DNA from 3 places in the Kineococcus sp. GCM10028916 genome. Region 1 is predicted to be linked to each of the others. Evidence: riboswitches for the same ligand, from Rfam matches in the RefSeq annotation. Region 1 holds a riboswitch; each other region holds the start of a gene.

Region 1 (4,075 bases):
CCTCGGTGGTGGCGAGGTCGGCGCGACCGGCCCACAGGGCCTCGAGGGCCTTCTTGGCCTCGCGGTCGGCGCCGATGCGCGGGTAGCCGAGGACGGTGGCGGTCCAGGTGGGGAAGTTCTCGGTGCTCACGGGGTGGGACCTCCTACCGCAGCGATGCGGCTCTGGGTGGATCGGGGCAGGTTCAGGTGGTCGAGCAGGTCGAGCGCGGGTTCCGCCGCGTTGAACGTGTAGAGGTGCAGTCCGGGGGCACCGGCGTCGAGCAGTCCCGCCGCGAGTCCCGACGAGAACGCGGTCGACGCCCGGCGGCGCTGGGCGGTGTCGTCGGTGTCGAGCGCCGCGAGCAGCTGCTCCGGGGCCGGGACGCCGGCCAGGTCGCCGATGCGCTGCAGCCGGCGGGCGTCGTCCGTCACGGCGATGCCCGGCAGCAGCGGGATGCTCACCCCGGCGGCGCGCGCCCGGCGCACGAAGGTGGCGTACTCGTCGGCCGAGAACGTCACCTGGCAGATCGCGAAGTGCGCACCGGCGTCCTGCTTGGCGCGCAGGGCCGCCAGTTCCGCGTCGCGACCGCGGGGGAAGGCCGCCACGGCGAGGGTCAGGGGACCCTCGTCGACGGGGACGCGACCGCCCCGCAGCGCGGAGCGCCGCCGGTCGGCGACCTGGAGCAGTTCGACCAGGTCCCGCGCGGTCGCCAGACCGTCGGGGTGCGGGGTCCAGTCCGTGCTCCCGACCGGCGGGTCGCCCCGCAGCGCGAGGACGTTGCGGACGCCGGCGTCGAGGAACTCGCCGGCGATTTCCACGACCTCACGTCGCGAGGACCCCACGCACGTCAGGTGGGCCATCGCCGGCACGGCCGTCGAACCCAGGACGTGGGCCAGCAGCTCCCGACTCGGTCCCTTCGTCGCGCCGGCCGCCCCGAAGGTGACCGAGACGAAGTCGGGGTGCGTGTCGAGGAGATCGGAGAGCCTGCGCCACAGCGACTCCCGCCCGTTCTCGGAACGGGGCGGGAAGAGTTCGAAACTGACGGTGGGCCTCCCGGTCGCGGCGGCGACGAGGGGAGCCAGCGTCATCGCGGCCGGCCCCGGTCCGGAACCGGGTACGCGTCAGGGACATCGGTGGGGCGCATCACGAACTCCATCGGCCTGGCTTTAGCACCCTCGCCCGGGCTCGGGGGGTTGCTGCGGCGTCGTCGAGCCAGGACTCTCGGCCGCTCTGGATGGTGTTCACCGAATGTAGACCGGGGTCGATGCGATCCACAAGTGCTGTTCCGGGGTTCCCCCGAACGGGGGAACCACCCGACACGTGGGGTTCTGGAGGGAGTTCCGACGGGTTCGCGACACGCCGATCTTGCTCAGCGGGGTCCGACGTGGCAACCTCACCGCAGGTCATGAGCGCCAGCGACAAGCCCCGGCTCGCTGGCCGGCAACCCTCCCTCCGCGGCGGGGTGCCCCGGGTGACGACCTGGTCGACGCCGCAGTGGCGCCGGCAAGCGCGGACCTCGCCGGGGTGATCCCGGTCCTCCCGGCAGGGTCCAGTTCCTCCAGGAGACTCTCGTGACGCTCAGCACCCTCTCCCCCCTCCGATGCCCGGCGCCCGTCGCGCCGCTGCTGCCCGTGGTCGGCAGGGACACCCGCGTCCCGCTCGCCCAGGGCGGGTCGACCACCTACGCGAACCTGGACAACGCCGCGAGCGCGCCCGCCCTCGTCTCGGTCGCCACCCGCGTCGCCCAGGTCCTCCCCCACTACGCCAGCGTCCACCGCGGCGCCGGGTACCTCTCGCGCGTCTCCACCGCCCTGTTCGAGCAGGCCCGGGCCGAGGTCGGGACCTTCCTGGGGGCGCGCCCCGACGACGTCGTCGTCTTCACCCGGAGCACGACCGACGCGCTCGACCTGCTCGCCCGGGCCGTCCCGCAGGGCTCCAGGGTCCTGGTGGCCGACGTCGAGCACCACGCGAACCTGTTGTCCTGGCAGCGCTCAGCCCTGACCACGGTCCTGCGCGGCGGGTCGGACGCGGAGGAGACCGCGACGCTGCTGGAGGCCGAGCTCGCCCGCGGCGGGTACGCGCTGCTGGCCGTCGCCGGTGCCTCCAACGTGACCGGTGAGGTCCTGCCGCTGCGCCGGCTGGCCCGGGCCGCGCACGCGGCCGGCGCCCGCATCGCCGTCGACGGGGCGCAGCTGCTCCCCCACCGCAGGGTGGACCTCGGTCGCGACGGGATCGACTGGATCGCGCTGTCCGGGCACAAGCTCTACGCCCCCTACGGGGCGGGCGCGCTCGTCGGTCGTCGCGACTGGCTCGACGCCGCCGATCCCTACCTCGCGGGTGGGGGCGCCACCCTCGACGTGCGCCACGACGCGGTGCGGTGGGCCACCGGGCCCGACCGCCACGAGGCGGGTTCCCCGAACGTGCTCGGCGCCGTCGCCCTCGCCCAGGCCTGCAGCACGCTCGCGACGCTGGCCCCCGGAGCGCTCGAGGCGCACGAGGAGGCGTTGCGCGAACGGCTCGTCGGCGGGCTGACGGCCCTGACGGGCGTCGAGGTCGTGCGCCCGCACCCCGACGACGCCGTGGGGGTCGTGACCTTCACCGTCCCCGGTCGCTCGGTCTCCGAGGTCGCGGCCTTCCTCTCGGCCGAGCACGGGATCGGTGTGCGCGACGGACGGTTCTGCGCCCACCGGTTCGCCGACTCCCTCGGTCTGGCCGACGGCGGGCTGAGGGTCTCCACCGGGGTCGGGACGGGATCGGCCGAGGTCGAACGGCTGCTGGCCGCGGTCGAGCAGTTCGTCGGTGCCGGGCCGGAGCTCGAGTACGGGATCGTCGAGGGGCACTGGGGTCCCACGACCGACGCTCGCCCGGAACCCGCGTCCTTCCTGCCCGCGCCCGGCGCCGGCGCGGACCTGGGGTGACCTCGTCCCCGACGCCTCAGCCCGCAGGGACGACGGCCTCGCGCGATCGCCGGGGCCGACCGCACGAACCGAGGAGACACGACGTGAGCGACACCACCGCAGCACCCCAGGCACCGCTCGTCGACGCCGAGACCGCCGGACGCGCCGTCGCCGCCGGTGCGCTGTTCGTCGACGTCCGCAGCGACGCCGGGCGGGCCGCCGCCGGCGACCTGCCGCAGGCCGTCGTCGTGGCCAAGACCGAGGTGGCGGAGAAGTTCGCCCTCGGTTCCGACACCGCGCTGGCGGAACTCACCGGGAAGGACCAGGAGATCGTCGTGATCTGCGGTTCTCCCGCGGGCTCCGGCCCCGTCACCGCCGAACTGCTGGCGGCCGGCTTCACCGACGTCGTGCAGGTCGACGGCGGGTTCCCGGCCTGGAAGGCCGCGGGGCTGACCGTGGGCGAACCGGCTCAGACCTGATCCACCCCGGTCGACATCCACCCCGGTCGACGGGGCGGGACGTCAGGGCATCGGCTCGCTGCTGGGCCGGGACCCGTCGCCGATCCCGCCACGTTCGGCCTCGGCGAAGAGCGCGCGCAGCTCCCCCTCGAACTGCGGCCAGCTCAGCTCGCCGGGGGCCGGCTCGTCGTCGAGCGGCGACCAGGCGTACCCCCACTGCCCCTGCCCCGCGATGGCCAGTCCGGCCACGATCGACGACACCCAGTGCGCCAACAGTTCTCGTACCCGGTCACGCATGGTCGCCTCCTCGTCGATCGGTGGAGAGCACTGTGACACAGACGACGGCTGCCGTACCCACCACTCAGGAGATTTCCATGCCGACCCCCTTCCACGTGTTCCTCGACGTCGACGGCGGCGGGTGGCACCCCGCGGCCTGGCGTCGCTCCCGGGTCTCCCCCGACGCCGTGTTCTCCCCCGCGCGGCTGAAGGAGTTCGCCGTCACCGCGCAGGCCCAGGGCCTCACGGGACTCACCTTCGAGGACTCCACGCTGCCGGATCCCCGCAATCCCCGCGGGCACCTGGACGCGGTGCAGCGGGCGGCCTTCCTCGCCGGGACCACCGACACGATCGGTCTGCTACCGGTCGCCGCGACCACCTACTCCGAACCGTTCCACGTGGCGGCGCAGATCGCGTCGCTGGACCACTCCAGCGCCGGCCGCGCCGGCTGGATCGCGACGACG
Region 2 (4,075 bases), on a different contig from region 1:
GTGATGGCGAGGTAGCCGACCCCGGGGGCGCCGATCGTCCCGGCGATGGCCGAGTACTCGATCATCGCGATGGTGTTGATGGTGAGGCCGCCGATGATCGAGGGCAGCGCCTCGGACAGTTGCACGCTCGTGATGACCTGCAGCGGAGAGGCGCCCGAGGCCTTCGCGACGGCGACCACCGACGGGGGCACCGAGCGCAGCGAGTTCTCCACGATGCGGGCGAAGAACGCCGTGCCGGCCAGGACCATCGGCACGACGGCCGCCCGGATGCCGATGTTCGTGCCCGTGACGAACCGGGTGAACGGCACGAGCGCCGCCATCAGCACGAGGAACGGCAACGAGCGCCCGGTGCTGACCACCCAGCCGAGGACGCGGTGGGCCGGGCGGTTCTCCAGCAACCCGTCCGGTGCGAGGTTGTGCAGCAGGACCCCCAGCGGGAGCCCGAGCAGCACGACCAGGGCCATGACGATGCCGACCATCAGCAGGGTGTCGCCGAGGGCGGGCAGGACCAGCGCCGGTATCTCCGGCAGGGGCGTGTCCAGGTTCGAGGCCAGCGGGAGGGCGGCGGGGCTCACGGGACCAGCTCCAGGGTCGAGGGCACTTCGGCGGCGCGGGCGTGCAGCCCTCGTCGCTCGAGGGCGGCGATCAGCAGCGCGGGGTCGAGCGAGGCCGGGACCCCGAGGGTGGCGTGCCCGACGGTCCGTCCCGTGACGGCACTCACGGAGGCGCCGAGCAGGGCGAGGTCGTGGCCGAGTTCGCGGGCCGTGCTGGTCAGCCAGTCCGCCGGCACGTCGTCACCGCGGTAGTGCACCGTCCAGGTGACGAGCCGGGGATCGGTGGCGACGGCCCGCCGGGGCAGCAGCGCCGCCCCGACCGGCGACCCCGGGTCGCGCAGGACGTCCAGCAGGGGCGCCGACTCGACGATGCGGCCCTGCTCGAGGCGGGCCACGGAGTCCGCGACCTCGACGACCGTGTCCATCTCGTGGGTGATGAACAGGATGGACAGCCCCAGGTCGTCGCGCAGTTCGCGCAGCAAGGCCACGATCGAGGCCGTCGAGCGCGGGTCCAGCCCGGAGGTCGCCTCGTCGGAGAGCAGGACGCTCGGGCGCAGGGCCAGGGCGCGGGCGATCCCGACGCGCTGGCGCTGACCGCCGGAGAGTTCGTGCGGGTAGCGGCCGGCCAGGTCGGCCAGGCCCACCCGTTCCAGCAGTTCGGCGACCCGGGCGCGCCGCTCGCGGGGGACGACCCCGAGGTAGCGCAACGGGAGTTCGACGTTCTGGGCGGCGGTGCGCCGGGTCTGCAGCCCGTCGGACTGGAAGATCGTGCCGATGCGGCGACGGGCTTCGCGCAGCCGTCCCTCCCCGAGGTGGGTGAGGTCCTGGCCGCCGACGAGCACGGAACCCGACGTGGGCCGGGTCAGCAGGGTCACGCACTGGGCGAGGGTGCTCTTGCCGGCCCCGCTCGGCCCGACGACGGCGGTGATGCTGCCGGCGGGGACGAGCAGGTCGAGGCGGTCCAGGACGGTGGTGCTCCCGTAGGTCTTGGTGAGCTGTCTCAGCTCGATCATGGCTCGATCACGTCGTCTCCAGGGCGGCGTGGGGCGCGCGAGGGCGCGGCGGGGGAGCGTCGGGCGGACCGGCGCAGGGGGGACCGCCGGACGGGGTGGCCCGGGGTGTTCAGCGGGGAGTGCGGACGCTCAGCGTCGACAGGTCTGGTGGGACACGTGCGTCTCCTTCAACGTCCTTACCCGCGACACCCGCGGGTCGGGTCATCACCCGGAGCACCCCACGACGGAAGGAGGGTTGCCGACCAGCGAGCCGGGGCTTCGCGCTGGTACTCATGACCTGATCCGACAGTGACAGTCGAACCGGGGTCCGTCAAGCGGTTCGGGAAGGTACCGGATATCCGCACCCGGCTTCGAAATCGTTCGTGCGCAACGGCTTGCGCCGGACCCCTCCGGTGCCGGGCCGGCCCGAGTCGCTGCGGGGCCGCCGGCGAGGCGTTACAGTTCGCAGGACCATCCAGAGCGGCCGAGAGATCTGGCTCGACGACGCCGCAGCAACCCGAGCCCGGGTGCTACCGCCAGGACCGATGGAGGAGCACCACCATGTCCGTGAACGAGCCGCTGAAGTTCGCCTACTGGGTCCCGAACGTGTCGGGCGGTCTGGTCGTCTCCACGATCGAGCAGCGCACCAGCCACGACCCGGCCTACAACGTCGCCGTCGCCCAGGCCGCCGAACGCGTGGGTTTCGAGTACGCCCTGACCCAGGTCCGCTACCTCGCCTCCTACGGGGCGGACGCGCAGCACGAGTCGACGTCGTTCTCGCTGGCCCTGCTGCTGGCGACGCAGAAGCTCAAGGTCATCGCCGCGGTGCACCCCTTCTTCTGGCACCCCGGGGTCCTCGCGAAGTTCGCCGCGACCACCCAGGAACTCACCGACAACCGCCTCGCGCTGAACGTCGTCTCCGGCTGGTTCAAGAACGAGGCGACCCAGCTCGGGGTCACCTGGCACGAGCACGACGACCGCTACCGCCAGTCCGAGGAGTTCATCGCCCTGCTGCGCGGGGTGTGGACCGAGGACGGTTACAGCCAGCAGGGTGAGTTCTTCAGCGCCGAGGACATCACGTTCCGCCCGCAGCCCAAGGTGCAGCCGGAACTGTTCCAGGGTGGCAACTCGACGGCTGCGCAGGCGATGGCCGGCCGGGTCAGCGACTGGTACTTCATGAACGGCAAGTCGATCGCCGCCGCCGCCGCCGGGGTGCGCGAGGTCAGCGCCCTCGCCGCCGGCAACGGCCGCTCGGTGCGGTTCGGGCTCAACGGTTTCGCCGTCGTCCGCGACACCCGGGACGAGGCCGAGGCTGTCCTCGAGGAGATCATCGCCAAGGCCGACCGCACCAAGGTCGAAGGTTTCGGCGCCGCCGTCCAGGAGGCCGGGAACTCCACCAGGGACGGCAAGGGCATGTGGGCCGACAGCGAGTTCCGCGACCTCGTCCAGTACAACGACGGTTTCCGCACCGGTCTCGTCGGGACGCCCGACGAGGTCGCTCGCCGCATCCTGGCCTACCGCCTGGTCGGGGTGGACCTGCTGCTGCTCGGCTTCCTGCACGTCAAGGAGGAGGTCGAGGCGTTCGGCGAGCTCGTCATCCCGAAGGTGCGCGAACTCGAGGCCCGCCTCGTCGCGGGCGAGGACCTGGACCTCGGCGCGGAACTCGACGAGGCCGTCGTCGCGGCGACCACCCCGGTCCCCGCCTGACGCTGCGCCCACTCGCGGGGGTGGAAGCTCACCTCGTGCACCGCCGTGGCGGAAGACCACCCAGCCCGCCCGTGGCACCCTGGGTGCGTGCGGTGCGGACCGGGACTCCTCGTGATCACCCTCGCGGCGCTCCTGGCCGCGTGCTCGCCCGCCGCCTCACCGGCCCCCGCACCGACGCCCGCCGCGAGCGCCGAGGTCCGGGTGGCGGCCCCCTCGCCGAGCACCCCTGCGCCCGTCGTCGTGCTCGACCCCGGCCACAACGGCGGGAACGCCGCGAACCCCGCAGCGATCGACGCACTGGTGCCCGCGGGCGGCTTCGAGAAGCCCTGCAACACGACGGGGACCAGCACCGACGCCGGCTACCCCGAGCACGCCTACGCCTTCGACGTCGCCCTGCGCACCGCTGACCTGCTGCGGGCCCGGGGCGTCACCGTCGTGCTGACCCGCGACGACGACACCGGGGTCGGGCCCTGCGTCGACGCCCGTGCCGCCATCGCCGACGCCGCCGGTGCGGCGCTCACGGTCTCCATCCACGCCGACGGGGCCGCGGCGAGCGCCCGCGGGTTCCACGTCGTCGAACCCGCGCTCGCCCCCGACGGCGGCAACGCGGCCGTGCTGGCCGTCTCCGACGTCGCGGCGCGGGACCTGCTCGCGTCCTTCGGGACGGCCACCGGCCTGCCCCGGGCCGACTACCTCGGCGACCTCGTCGAACCGGGGCTGACCCGGCGTTCCGACCTCGCCGGGCTCAACCTCGCGCGGACGCCGTCGGTGCTGCTGGAGTCGGCCAACATGCGCAACGCCGAGGAGGCCGCCCTCGTCTCG
Region 3 (4,075 bases), on a different contig from region 1:
CGGTCCGGCGAGGTCGAACCCCGCCGCCCCGCGCAGGCCGTCGTCGAGGACGAGCACCTCGGCACTGCGCAACGGCCACGGCTCGTGCTCGTTCGCGACCCACCAGGTGCGCCCGCGGTGGGCGACGTGCAGCCCGAACCGGGCGGTCACGAACGCCGCGACCTCGTCCTCCACCCGGTCGGTGCCGAGGCGGACGGCGATCCGGCTGCGCACGCCCGCGCGGGTCCGGCACGTCCAGGCCAGCTCGCGCGCACCGTCACGGACCCGTTCCGCCCGCCGCATCCGCGACCACCGGTACGGCAGCCCGAACGCCGTCTGCGCGCCGAGGACCACCGCGAGCCGGGTCGCGTCCAGGCTGGCGAACACGACCCCGCGCCGGCCCTCGTCGTCCACGGAGTAGAGCCGCACGTTCGTCTCCAGGAACGTCCCCGCGTACGGCACCGCGGGAGCCCGCCCGGGTCCGGCACCGCGCAGCGTGAACGGGATGAGCCCCACGTAGGTGACCCCGTCCAGGACGTCCGGGCGGACCCCGGGCGGCAGGTGCGGCGCGACGACCGCCGGGTCGACCGCCCAGTGCAGGAAGGCGAGGTCGTCCCAGTGCTGGTGCATCATCACCGGCCCCGAGAGGGCCGGGGCGGTGACGGGTGGGAGACGGTCCAGGGTCGGGACGGTGGCGGGCACGGTTCATCGTGCCTGGCCGGGGCGCTCCCGGCACGGCAGCCACTCCTCGTGCGGTCGCGGGTGGTTGCCGTCGCAACTTGCCTTACCCTGGATCCACCATCCAGAGCGGCTGAGAGACCTGGCTCCGCGACGCCGCAGCAACCTCCCCGTCCGCGGGGTGTGGTGCTCACGCCAGGACCGATGGAGGAACCCGTGTCCGTGACGTCCCCGCCGAGCACCGAACCCACCCGCGTGGACGCCGCCGACGTCCGGCTGCGCGGGGTCGGTCGGACCTTCGGCGAGCGCGACGTGCTCGCCCCGCTGGACGTCACCCTCGAGGCCGGGCGCACGGTGGCCCTGCTCGGCGCCTCCGGCAGCGGGAAGTCGACGCTGCTGCGCCTGGTCGCCGGGCTCGACACCCCCACCACCGGCTCGATCGAGGTCGGCGGGGAGCAGGTCCGCGGGGTCCACCCCCGCACCGCCGTCGTCTTCCAGGAACCGCGACTGCTGCCGTGGCGCGACCTCGCCGGGAACGTCGCCTTCGGCCTGCCGCGCGGCACCCCGCGGGCGGAGGGCCGGACGGAGGTCCTGCGCTGGCTGGACGTCGTCGGGCTGGGCGAGTTCGCCGGCCACCGGCCGCGTCGCGTCTCCGGCGGGATGGCCCAGCGGACGGCGCTGGCCCGGGCCCTGGTCCGCCGGCCCGGGGTGCTGCTGCTCGACGAACCCTTCGCGGCCCTCGACGCCCTGACCCGGCTGAAGATGCAGGACCTGCTGGACGAGGTGCAGCGCGAGACCGGTGCCACCGTCCTGCTGGTGACCCACGACGTCGACGAGGCCCTGCACCTGGCCGACCGGGTCCTGGTCCTCGGGCCGTCCCCGGACACGGCCGGCGCGACGGTCGTCCGCGACCTCGCCGTCCCCGCCCGACGCCCCCGCGACCGCGGTGACGCCGCCACCGCGGAACTGCGGGTCGAACTGCTCGACCTGCTCGGCGTGCCCCGCACCGTCTGACGCAAACCCCCCACCACCGCGAAACCCCAGGAGAACCGTGTCCGTCGTGCCCTCGAACCTGCCCACCCGCCGTCTCGCCCTCGGCCTGGCCCTGGGCGGGGTCTCCCTCGCCGCCGTCGGCTGCGTCAAGGGCGAGTCCTCCAGCGGGGGTGCCCCCGCCCCCGCCACCGGTTCCGGGAGCGCCTCGGGCGGGGGGACCGTCCGCCTCGACTACGCGCTCTACAACCCGCTCAGCCTCGTCGTCCGCGAGCAGAAGATCCTCGAGAACGCCGGCCTCACCGTGCAGTGGGAGCAGTCCGCGGGCAGCAACAAGGCCAACGAGTTCCTGCGCAACGACAACCTCGACATCGCCTCCACCGCCGGGTCGGCCGTGCTGCAGGCCCGCACCAACGGTTCCCCGGTCCAGACGATCGACGTGTTCTCCCAGCCGGAGTGGACGGCCCTCGTCGTCGGCAAGGACTCCACGATCACCGACGTGGCCGGGTTGCGCGGCAAGCAGATCGCCGCGACCACCGGCACCGACCCGTACTTCTTCCTGCAGCAGGCCCTGGACCAGGCAGGCCTGTCCGCGAGCGACGTCACGATCACCAACCTGCAGCACGCCGACGGTCGCGCCGCCCTGGAACGCGGCGACGTCGACGCGTGGGCGGGGCTGGACCCCAACATGGCCGGCTCCGAACTGCTCGCCGGGTCGAAGCTGCTGTACCGCAACGTCGACTTCAACACCTACGGGATGCTGAACGCCCGCGAGGCCTTCATCAAGAGCTCGCCCGAGCTGGTGCAGCAGGTCGTCGACGCGTACGCGACCGCCCGCGCGTGGGCCATCGCGAACCCCGCCGACCTCGCCACGCTGTACGCGACCCAGGCGCAGCTGACCCCCGAGGTCGCCGCCCGCGTGCTGGAACGCACGACGCTCGACGTCGACTCCGTCCCCGGCGACGCCCAGCGCACCGTGCTGGCGGGGATCATCCCGCTGATGGCCTCCGCCGGTGACGTCCCCTCGGCGGACGCGGCGACGGAGGCGCTCGACGGGTTGCTGGTGCCCGACTTCGCCGAGAAGGCCACCGTCTCGTGAGCGTGCTGGACACCGAACGCCCCGCACCGGCACGGCGGTCGCGGGGTCCCCGGAACCGCGGGTGGCTGGGCTGGGTCGTTCCCCTGCTGCTGCTGCTCGCGTGGTTCCTCACCACCGGGGCGGGAGTCTTCGAACGCGTCCAGCTGCCGCCGCCGGTCGACGTGCTGAACGCGGCCCGGCAGATGTGGGCGACGGGGCAGTTGCAGCTGAACATCGCGATCAGCGTGCAGCGCGTCCTGCAGGGTTTCGCCGTCGGCGCGGTGGCGGGAGTGGTGCTCGGTGGGTTGACCGGTTCCTCCCGGGTGGTGCACGACCTCCTCGCGCCCACGCTCGGCGCGTTGCGGGCCGTGCCGTCGCTGGCCTGGGTCCCCCTGCTGGGCCTCTGGATCGGGCTCGGGGAAACGCCGAAGATCACACTCGTCGCGATCGGGGCGTTCTTCCCGGTCTACACGACGGTGCTGAACGCCCTCACCCACCTCGACCCCGCCCTGGTCGAGGTGGGCCGCGCCTACGGCCGCCGCGGGGTCGGGCTGTTCCGGGAGGTGCTGCTGCCGGCGACCGCTCCCGCCCTGCTGTCGGGGTTGCGGCTGGGGTTGGCCCAGAGCTGGCTGTTCCTGGTGGCCGCGGAACTCCTGTCCTCCTCGATCGGCCTGGGGTTCCAGCTGACCAACGGCCAGAACACCGGCCGGACCGACCAGATGCTGCTGGCCATCGTCCTGCTCGCGGTGCTGGGCAAGGCGTCCGACGTCGTGCTCGGGCTGGTCGAGGGTCAGGTGAAACGCGCCCGGGGGTGACGGGTTGTCCCCGCCGCTGGCGTCCGCGACAGTGGTCGGCGTGAGCGCGACGGGTGAGAAGGCGACGTTGCTCGACTACCTCGGCCACTACCGCGAGGTCATCGAGCGCAAGTGCGAGGACCTCGACGCGGGGCAGCTCGCGACCCGGTCCGTGCCGCCGAGTTCACTGAGCCTGCTCGGCCTCGTCCGCCACCTGGCCAAGGTGGAACGCGACTGGTTCCCCCGGACCCTGGCCGAGCGTCCCGAGACCCCGCGGCTCTACTGGACCGAGGAGGACCCGGAACTCGCCTTCACCGGTGCGGTGGCCGACGACGCGGTCGTGAGCGAGGCGTTCACCACCTGGCGGCAGGAGGTCGCCGCCGCCGACGCGTGGCTGGCGGAACTGCCCGAAGCCGACCTCCGACGCGAGGTGCCGCACCGCGACGGTCCGGTGAGCGTCCGCGACGTGCTGGTGCACCTGATCGAGGAGTACGCCCGGCACGCCGGGCACGCCGACCTGTTGCGGGAGTGCCTCGACGGACGCACCGGGGAGTAG

What was found. Region 1 has a riboswitch for S-adenosylmethionine ahead of ACFQ46_RS09285 (aminotransferase class V-fold PLP-dependent enzyme). Riboswitches for the same ligand answer to the same signal wherever they lie in the genome.
Region 2: it holds a riboswitch for S-adenosylmethionine, as region 1 does, so the genes downstream of both, sfnG (dimethylsulfone monooxygenase SfnG) here and ACFQ46_RS09285 (aminotransferase class V-fold PLP-dependent enzyme) in region 1, are expected to answer to the same signal.
Region 3: it holds a riboswitch for S-adenosylmethionine, as region 1 does, so the genes downstream of both, ACFQ46_RS05545 (ABC transporter ATP-binding protein) here and ACFQ46_RS09285 (aminotransferase class V-fold PLP-dependent enzyme) in region 1, are expected to answer to the same signal.

What each region holds. Positions count from the first base shown of each region.
Region 1 is NZ_JBHTFM010000006.1:445,748-449,822, forward strand. Features, by position in the region: gene metE (5-methyltetrahydropteroyltriglutamate--homocysteine S-methyltransferase) at 1-130, opposite strand, end outside; gene ACFQ46_RS09280 (methylenetetrahydrofolate reductase) at 127-1,068, opposite strand; SAM riboswitch class I at 1,130-1,221, opposite strand; SAM riboswitch class IV at 1,382-1,496, shown strand; gene ACFQ46_RS09285 (aminotransferase class V-fold PLP-dependent enzyme) at 1,552-2,898, shown strand; gene ACFQ46_RS09290 (rhodanese-like domain-containing protein) at 2,982-3,356, shown strand; gene ACFQ46_RS09295 (hypothetical protein) at 3,399-3,632, opposite strand; gene ACFQ46_RS09300 (LLM class flavin-dependent oxidoreductase) at 3,710-4,075, shown strand, end outside.
Region 2 is NZ_JBHTFM010000008.1:41,741-45,815, forward strand. Features, by position in the region: gene ACFQ46_RS09540 (methionine ABC transporter permease) at 1-575, opposite strand, end outside; gene ACFQ46_RS09545 (methionine ABC transporter ATP-binding protein) at 572-1,567, opposite strand; SAM riboswitch class IV at 1,735-1,845, opposite strand; SAM riboswitch class I at 2,015-2,098, shown strand; gene sfnG (dimethylsulfone monooxygenase SfnG) at 2,108-3,253, shown strand; gene ACFQ46_RS09555 (N-acetylmuramoyl-L-alanine amidase) at 3,365-4,075, shown strand, end outside.
Region 3 is NZ_JBHTFM010000003.1:626,326-630,400, reverse strand. Features, by position in the region: gene ACFQ46_RS05550 (YqjF family protein) at 1-681, opposite strand, end outside; SAM riboswitch class I at 775-868, shown strand; gene ACFQ46_RS05545 (ABC transporter ATP-binding protein) at 862-1,671, shown strand; gene ACFQ46_RS05540 (aliphatic sulfonate ABC transporter substrate-binding protein) at 1,718-2,746, shown strand; gene ACFQ46_RS05535 (ABC transporter permease) at 2,743-3,540, shown strand; gene ACFQ46_RS05530 (DinB family protein) at 3,581-4,075, shown strand.